DNA from 2 places in the Klebsiella sp. A52 genome. Region 2 is predicted to be linked to the other one. Evidence: predicted binding sites of a transcription regulator. Region 2 holds the regulator's gene; the other holds the start of a gene.
What was found. Region 2 encodes ArgR, which controls arginine synthesis, uptake and breakdown. Its sites were predicted from a motif close to ANTGAATAAAAATACANT; they were not measured.
Positions count from the first base shown of each region.

Region 1 (4,422 bases), 490 kb from region 2:
CGGTAGGGCCAGCCGTTTTTCCCGGCGTAGCTGAAGAAGTTAAGCGGCGAACCGTCGCCGAAATCGATATAGCCGCTGCCCTGCACGTCCATGATGAAGTTATCCATCAGCGAGTTGCTGTACGCCAGAACGTAGTTATCGCTGAGCGCTCCGGCATAGATGCTGGCGCGGGAAGGCAGCTTGCCGTTTTTCGGCGGCATACGGTAAATAGGATACTGGAACTCGCCCTGGCGAGTGTGGCGGGCCTGCACGACCGGGGTGTAGTAGCCGGTAAACTGCACGTTGCCGTAGTTATCGGCACCCTGCATCTGCCAGGCATCAATACCAAACTGGCGTAACGTGCGGGTATCGCCGCCGGAACGCAGCCACTCCTGAATCGCGTTATAAACGCTGCTCTGGCTGTTATAGAGACGCGGAGAGGCGCTACGAATCTGACCAACCTGCTGGGAGAAGTCGCCGGCGTTAATCGGCGCGCCTACCGCATCAGGTTGGTTTACCAATGAAAACGGCTGGGTAAACTTGCCATCACTATATTGCTGACCGCGATCGGTCGGTTTCGAGGAACAGGCGGCGAGCATCGCCAACATCGCCCCTGTCGCTACATATTTTGCCCAACGTCCTTTCATGGTATCTCTTCTTTATTGCTGCTAAGCCTTAGTGCGTGATGAAGATAACAAACCCATGCGGCTAATGAAATGCGCGAAAGCGAGCTGCAGCCCAAATTGTGTAAAAATCCGCCCATCGCTGTCTACTTAGTCGCCATTTTTTACAAAATTGACGATTTCTACGAAAAAAGGTTGCATCAGAACGCTAGCGGAGTATAGTGCGCTTCCACGGACGCGGGGTGGAGCAGCCTGGTAGCTCGTCGGGCTCATAACCCGAAGGTCGTCGGTTCAAATCCGGCCCCCGCAACCAATTAAAATCTGAAGTAAATCTACTTGATGGAAGAGTAGAGGCGGACGCGGGGTGGAGCAGCCTGGTAGCTCGTCGGGCTCATAACCCGAAGGTCGTCGGTTCAAATCCGGCCCCCGCAACCAATTACAATCAGAAGCAAATTTACTCGATGGAAGAGTAAACACGGACGCGGGGTGGAGCAGCCTGGTAGCTCGTCGGGCTCATAACCCGAAGGTCGTCGGTTCAAATCCGGCCCCCGCAACCAACACAATGAACACCCTCAAGGGTGTTTTTTTGTTTCTGTCGTCCGTAGATACCGCTACAAAAAAAGCGCCCGAAGGCGCTATTTTTTTATCCGCGTCTGGCCAACGTCGCCCCATCGGCAAAGTAGGCTTTGATCCCCGCCAGAATCGACTCCGCCACTTCCTGCTGGAATTTCGCGGTCTTCAGTTTACGCTCTTCTTCAACGTTACTGATAAAGGCCGTTTCGACCAGAATCGAAGGAATATCCGGCGCTTTCAGTACCGCAAAGCCCGCCTGCTCCACCTGATTTTTATGCAGCTTATTAATATTGCCCATTTTTTGCAGCACCGCTTTACCAAATTTCAGGCTGTCGGCGATGGTCAGGGACTGCACCATATCGAACATGGTGTGGTCAACGTAACGATCGCCGCTCTTACTGACCCCGCCGATTAAGTCCGAGGCGTTCTGCGTTTGCGCGAGGTATTTTGCGGCGGTACTGGTAGCGCCCTTGGTCGAGAGCGCGAACACCGAAGAGCCGCTCGGCTGACGGCTGGTAAAGGCGTCGGCGTGAATCGAAACGAACAGGTCGGCACGCTGCTTCTGCGCCTTGGCGACGCGCACCTTCAAGGGAATAAACACGTCTTCGTTACGGGTCATAAAGACCTTCATATTGCCTTCACGCTCAATGAGCGCGCGCAATCGACGGGCAATCTGCAGCACCACGTCTTTCTCACGAGTACGGTATTTACCAATCGCGCCGGAGTCTTCACCGCCATGGCCGGGATCGAGCATGATAACGATAGGACGATCGCGCCCGGCTTTCCCCGGCTGCGGCCCGCTCTCTGCCGGCGGTACCTGACGTTCCAGATCGCCTTTGTTGTAATCTTCCAGCAGCGCCAGCAGCGGATCCTGCACATCGGTGGCCGTAGAGGGATAAAGATCCATCACCAGACGCTCTTTAAAACCGGCGACCGGCGCCAGCGCAAACAGCTGCGGCTTGACGTTTTGTTTCAGTTCAAACACCATCCGCACGGTTTGCGGGTCGAACTGGCCCACGCGCGCGGATTTAATATACGGGTCGTCGTCGCGAATCTGCCCGCCCATCCCTTTCAGGACCGAGTTCAGGTTAACGCCTTCAATATCAACCACCACTCGCTCAGGATTGCTTAACGCAAACTGCCGATATTTCAGTACATGATTGGATTCCACCGTGACGCGGGTGTAGGTCGACGACGGCCAGATACGCACCGCGACAACCTGCGCGGCGGCGGCCAAACCGACCGGACTCACACTCATTAACCACATGGCGCCCGCCCCTTGTAAAAAACGACGGCGGCTTAATCCCGACTTGTATCCCGACATGCCACTCCCAAGCAAAAAAACGCGTTTGAAGCCAAAATGAACAGATTGACCGGAAACTTTAACCAAAGCCGCATAACCTGTCATCTATAAAAGGGTAAACAAACTTTGACACCTAAGGTTTTGTCACAATGTTTTCGCAAATTAGTGACAAATTAGGGGTTGCACCACGAAGCAAAACAGAATAAAAATACACTTATTACGAATAATCATGCATTGAGGGTTTGTCATGGTGAAGGAGCGTCGCACTGAACTGGTCGAGGGATTCCGCCATTCTGTTCCCTATATAAACGCGCACCGGGGAAAAACGTTTGTCATCATGCTGGGCGGAGAAGCCATCGAGCATGATAACTTTTCCAGCATAGTCAATGACATTGGCTTATTGCATAGCCTCGGTATTCGCCTGGTAGTGGTTTATGGCGCGCGCCCGCAGATTGACGCCAACCTCGCGGAACATCACCACGAACCGGTTTATCACAAGCAGACCCGCGTCACCGACGCCAAAACCCTTGAGCTGGTGAAGCAGGCCGCCGGCATGCTGCAGTTAGAAATTACCGCCCGCCTGTCGATGAGCCTCGGCAATACGCCCCTGCAGGGGGCGCATATCAACGTAGTGAGCGGCAATTTTATTATCGCTCAGCCTCTTGGGGTCGATGATGGCGTGGATTACTGCCACAGCGGCCGTATTCGCCGCATCGACGAAGAAGCCATTCATCGCCAACTGGACAGCGGCGCAATCGTGCTCATGGGCCCGGTCGCGGTATCCGTCACCGGCGAGAGCTTCAACCTCACCTCTGAAGAGATTGCCACCCAGCTGGCGGTAAAGCTGAAAGCTGAAAAGATGATCGGCTTCTGCTCGTCGCAGGGGGTCTACGACCAGCATGGCGAGATCGTTTCCGAACTGTTCCCTAACGAGGCGCAGGCGCGGGTAGAGGAGCTGGAAGCGGAAGAAGACTATAATTCCGGTACCGTACGCTTCCTGCGCGGGGCGGTGAAAGCCTGCCGCAGCGGGGTGCGTCGCTGCCATTTAATTAGCTATCAGGAAGATGGCGCGCTGCTGCAGGAGCTGTTCTCACGTGACGGTATCGGTACGCAGATCGTCATGGAAAGCGCCGAGCAGATCCGCCGGGCAACCATTAACGATATCGGCGGCATCCTCGATCTTATCAGCCCGCTGGAGCAGCAAGGCATTCTGGTGCGCCGCTCGCGCGAACAGCTGGAAATGGAGATAGATAAATTCACCATCATCCAGCGCGATAACACCACCATCGCCTGCGCCGCGCTCTATCCATTCCCGGAAGAGAAAATTGGCGAAATGGCCTGCGTGGCGGTGCATCCGGATTACCGTAGTTCGTCACGCGGCGAGGTACTCCTGAGCCGGATCGCCGCCCAGGCGAAGCAGATGGGGCTCAGCAAGCTATTTGTATTGACCACCCGTAGTATTCACTGGTTCCAGGAACGCGGCTTTACCCCGGTGGATATTGATTTGCTGCCGGAGAGTAAAAAACAGATGTACAACTATCAGCGCCGTTCGAAGGTATTGATGGCAGACCTGGGCTGACGGATCCCCCGGATAGCGGCTTGCGCCTTATCCGGGCTACGGTTCGGTAGTCGGTTGGTAGCCCCGGTAAGCGTAAGCGCCACCGGGGGAGGATTCCCGGATAGCGGCTTGCACCTTATCCGGGCTACGGTTCGGTAGTCGGTTGGTAGCCCCGGTAAGCGTAAGCGCCACCGGGGGAGGATTCCCGGATAGCGGCTTACGCCTTATCCGGGCTACCCGATTGCAAATAGGCATATCCCACGCCTTCAGGATAGTCATTTTGTTCTATCACCGCCGCATCAGTGACAAATATTCAGCATCCGGGCTTTATTCCTGGTTTAATGCCGAGGTATATCTTTATCACTGCATCAACGCTATGCTCCTTC
Region 1 is NZ_CP074437.1:2,348,966-2,353,387, reverse strand. Features, by position in the region: gene mltA (murein transglycosylase A) at 1-626, opposite strand, end outside; tRNA gene KGA69_RS11085 (tRNA-Met) at 839-915, shown strand; tRNA gene KGA69_RS11080 (tRNA-Met) at 961-1,037, shown strand; tRNA gene KGA69_RS11075 (tRNA-Met) at 1,083-1,159, shown strand; gene amiC (N-acetylmuramoyl-L-alanine amidase AmiC) at 1,246-2,499, opposite strand; gene argA (amino-acid N-acetyltransferase) at 2,726-4,057, shown strand.
Region 1: argA (amino-acid N-acetyltransferase) is a predicted target of ArgR. The motif match lies at 2,676-2,693, and genes of this name have one in related genera.

Region 2 (4,422 bases):
GCCGGGACGGGAGGCTTTCGCCACTGCCTCACTTTCCAGCAGCGCGCGAATTTCATAATGCTCGCGAATCGTCTGTTCGTTGATCCCCAACACCACCGCGCCTTTATTAGGGCGGACTTTAATCAGGCCATCGGCGGCTAAAATCTGAAACGCTTCGCGCACCGGCATGCTGGAAACGCCGACCATCCGGGCAATGCCTTCGAGAGTTATCTCCTGCCCTTCCACTAAATCCCGCGAAAGAATCGCTTTGCGTAATACCGCAGCGACCTGCTCTTTCGCCGAAAGAAGCTTAATTTTCCCTAATTTAGGCTTCTGCACTTTCCCAATCCTTCATATGTTGACGCATAATTTCCGCAAGCATGAGGAAATAACGCTGTGTTGCCTGAGCAATATTGCCCACATCGCCGCGGCTAATGGCTCCAGCCAGTTCATGTAGTATCAGTGCCGATTCCTGGCTATCGTCTTTCAGATACAGGATGACATAAGAAATATATCCATCCAAAAATTGCTGATACGCCTTCGCCAGATAGCGGTTATCAAGATAGGAAATCAGCAACTGATGAAATTCCAGTTCGCGAGTTTTGTCGCCAGGCTGCGCCAGCGCTTGCGCGCGCCCGAGCAGCAATTCCCCCTGGTTTGCCGGCACGAGAGTGAACAATTCGGCAGCCATCACCGCGATCACGCGAAAAATATGGCTAACATCATCGGGCACCAGCTTTGATACCTGCATATGACGGTTAGGCAAGCGCACCAGAAACCCCTCTTGTTCAAGAGACTGCAACGCTTCTCTAACCGGCATACGTGAAAGCCCTAGCTGCTCAGCAATACTCTCCTGCGCCAGCTCATCTCCCGGTTTTATCGCTCCGGAAAGAATTTGATAGCGAATGATTTGCGTAATGTGGTCCCTGGTCTGCTTTCTTTCGATCTTTTTCACAACGTCCTCATTGCGTGGGGCTTAAGACGCGGGGATTTTAGCAGATTTAGCCGCCAGGCGGCGCATTCGGCAGGGAGATGAGGCGATAAAAAAGCCGGAACGACGGTTCCGGCTTTTCTGCTAAGGAGATGTTACTTGTTGACGAAATCCTCGCCGAGGGCGATATCTTTCTTCAGCGTATCCAGCATGCCTTCCAGCGCCTGCTGTTCAAAAGCGCTGAGTTTACCAATAGACTGACGCTCTTCCACGCCATTTTTGCCCAGCAGCAGCGGCTGCGAGAAGAAACGGGCATACTGGCCGTCACCTTCGACGTAGGCACATTCAACCACGCCTTTTTCACCCTGCATGGCACGCACCAGTGAGAGCCCGAAACGCGCAGCCGCCTGGCCCATCGACAGCGTCGCCGACCCGCCGCCCGCTTTCGCTTCCACGACTTCCGTCCCGGCGTTTTGAATACGTTTGGTGAGATCCGCGACTTCCTGCTCGCTAAAGCTGACGCCAGAAATCTGCGACAGTAAAGGCAGGATAGTGACGCCAGAGTGGCCGCCAATGACCGGAACTTCAACCTCGGTTGCCGACTTGCCTTTCAGCTCGGCGACAAAAGTATTAGAGCGAATAATGTCGAGCGTGGTGACGCCAAACAGTTTGTTTTTATCGTACACGCCGGCTTTTTTCAGCACTTCGGCGGCGATAGCGACGGTGGTATTTACCGGGTTGGTGATAATACCGATGCAGGCCTGCGGACAGGTTTTTGCGATCTGCTGCACCAGATTTTTAACGATACCGGCGTTAACATTAAATAAGTCGGAACGATCCATGCCGGGCTTGCGCGCGACGCCGGCGGAAATCAGCACCACATCAGCGCCTTCCAGCGCCGGGGTTGCATCTTCACCGGAGAAACCTTTGATTTTTACATCTGTGGGAATATGACTTAGATCTACCGCCACGCCCGGCGTAACCGGAGCGATGTCGTACAACGAGAGCTCTGAACCTGAAGGCAGTTGGGTCTTAAGTAGTAGGGCAAGCGCCTGGCCGATGCCACCAGCGGCGCCGAGGACTGCAACTTTCATCCTAAACTCCTTATTATGGTTAATTTACACCCTGAATAATTCGAGTTGCAGGAAGGCGGCAAGAGCGTGAATCCCCAGGAGCTTACTGAAGTAAGTGACTGGGGTGAACGATTGCAGCCAACGCACATGCAGCTCGAAGTATGACGGGTATAGTCTTTCGTTATTCCGTCGCCTGGACCTTAATTCACAAGATGAACAATTACAATAATTATGGCTGAAGAATGCGGGGTACGCGCAATGATGCAGCAAATTCGCATTTTTCTTCCTGAGACTGGCCATCCAGCAAAGCCGTAGTACCGGATCGACTATTGGTTACAATACACCCAGCTCGCTCGGCAAAACAATATCAATTTCATAACATTTATTTCACTTTTACAGCAATTTACCCGCTGTGATGCAGGCATGTTCCTCATCAGGGTTATTTGCTAAAATATGCGCCTTTCATAACATTATTTACGCTATTCCCTTGCGGATTATTTGCATAAAAATGCACTTGTATGCATAATGATGTTGTTTTTACCACCATAATCTGGGTGACTTATGCGTAGTTCGGCAAAACAAGAAGAACTGGTTAAAGCGTTTAAATCGCTGCTTAAAGAAGAAAAATTCAGCTCGCAAGGCGAAATCGTTCAGGCGCTGCAGGAAGAAGGTTTCGAGAACATCAACCAATCGAAAGTTTCCCGCATGCTGACAAAGTTTGGCGCCGTTCGCACGCGTAACGCCAAAATGGAAATGGTCTACTGTTTGCCTGCCGAACTCGGCGTGCCGACGACCTCCAGCCCGCTGAAAAACCTGGTGCTGGACATCGATTATAACGATGCGGTGGTAGTGATTCACACCAGCCCCGGCGCGGCGCAGCTGATCGCACGCCTGCTGGATTCCTTAGGTAAAGCCGAAGGTATTCTGGGTAGTATCGCGGGGGATGACACTATCTTTACCACCCCTGCCCGCGGTTTTTCCGTTAAAGATCTCTACGACGCGATTCTGGTCCTGTTCGAACAGGAACTCTAAGCGCTCCCCCTCTGGTTCCCGCCAGAGGGCTCTTCCCCGCAAAACGCTCCCCCTCAAACCTTCAAATAAAGCAGCATTTTTTTAACATTTAGTGTGGTTTTCCACCTCTATACATTCCTTTACCGAATGATAACGGCTAAAGCGCACAAAAGATCAAAGCGCAATATCTATTTGATTTAAATATAAATAATCATGACATTCACCCCATGAATGACATTTCTAATTCTTATACGTTATAAAAACGACATTTCTTGGAAATTATTTACACTGAAAACAATTAGCATGGTATTAATATTTTTGGTGATTAGTGTATACTTGATTTTGTGATGAGGGTCACGAAACAAAGCCCCCTAATAATAAAATTCGACGAGGTGAACATCATGAAAATCAAAACCACTGTAGCCGCACTCAGCATGCTATCCGTACTGTCCTTTGGCGCTTTCGCCGCTGATTCAATCAACAGCACTCAAGCGGAAAGCCGCCAGTCACTGGGCACCGTATCTATCGGCGCGGTAGGTTCTTCCCCGATGGATATGCACGAAATGCTGAACAAAAAAGCACAAGAAGAAGGTGCTTCTTCTTATCGCATTATCGAAGCTCGCACCGGCGACCACTGGCACGCCACTGCTGAACTTTATAAATAAGCTTTAACGATTGTCGGTCATTAACTGAAACAGTATCTCTTCAGCGGCCTGGGTTCATACGAAATCTCCCGCCGCTGCACAAATGGTTGGAGTAAAGATTATGAAAAGCGCAATTATCATCGCATCCCTGGGTCTGGCATCTGTTCTCTCTTTCGGCGCAAGCGCAGCCGTACAGCAAGTGAACGCCGATCAAGCACAAAATCTGCAACCAATGGGCACTATCTCTGTATCTCAAGTAGGTAGCGCGCCAATGGATATGCGCCAGGAACTGGCGGCTAAAGCCGAGAAAGAAGGCGCCAGCAGCTACCGCATTATTGAAGCTCGTACCGGCGACAGCTGGCACGCGACTGCTGAGTTGTACAAATAAACCCTCGTCGTCTTATCCGACGACTTGCCCCCGCCCTGCCGGGGGCTTTTTTATGCCCAACGGGCATTGAAACGTAGTAGTCCTTCCAGCTCCTCTTCCGCTTCATCGAACAGCAAAATTAACGCGCCAAAGCGACGACGCTGTTTTTCATCCAGATGAACAAATTCAATCTCCAGCGGGAACGGTAAGCGCCCTCCCGTCACCGCGCTCCACAGCGCGTCGAGGTTATCCACCTGCTTATCCGGTAGCGCGAAGGCGCGGGAAAACTCGCGATAGAAATCCTGTTGCTCAGCTATTTCATCAAAATCAAAGGTATAAATAGTCATTGCCCGGCGCCCCTTAAGCTCTGTCCCTCTACACCAAATAAGTATAGCGATAAAAAAACCGACGCCGGGG
Region 2 is NZ_CP074437.1:1,860,362-1,864,783, reverse strand. Features, by position in the region: gene KGA69_RS08780 (GntR family transcriptional regulator) at 1-318, opposite strand, end outside; gene KGA69_RS08775 (GntR family transcriptional regulator) at 305-934, opposite strand; gene mdh (malate dehydrogenase) at 1,066-2,004, opposite strand; gene argR (transcriptional regulator ArgR) at 2,545-3,015, shown strand; gene yhcN (peroxide/acid stress response protein YhcN) at 3,396-3,659, shown strand; gene yhcN-B (DUF1471 family stress response protein YhcN-B) at 3,760-4,026, shown strand; gene KGA69_RS08750 (barstar family protein) at 4,077-4,352, opposite strand.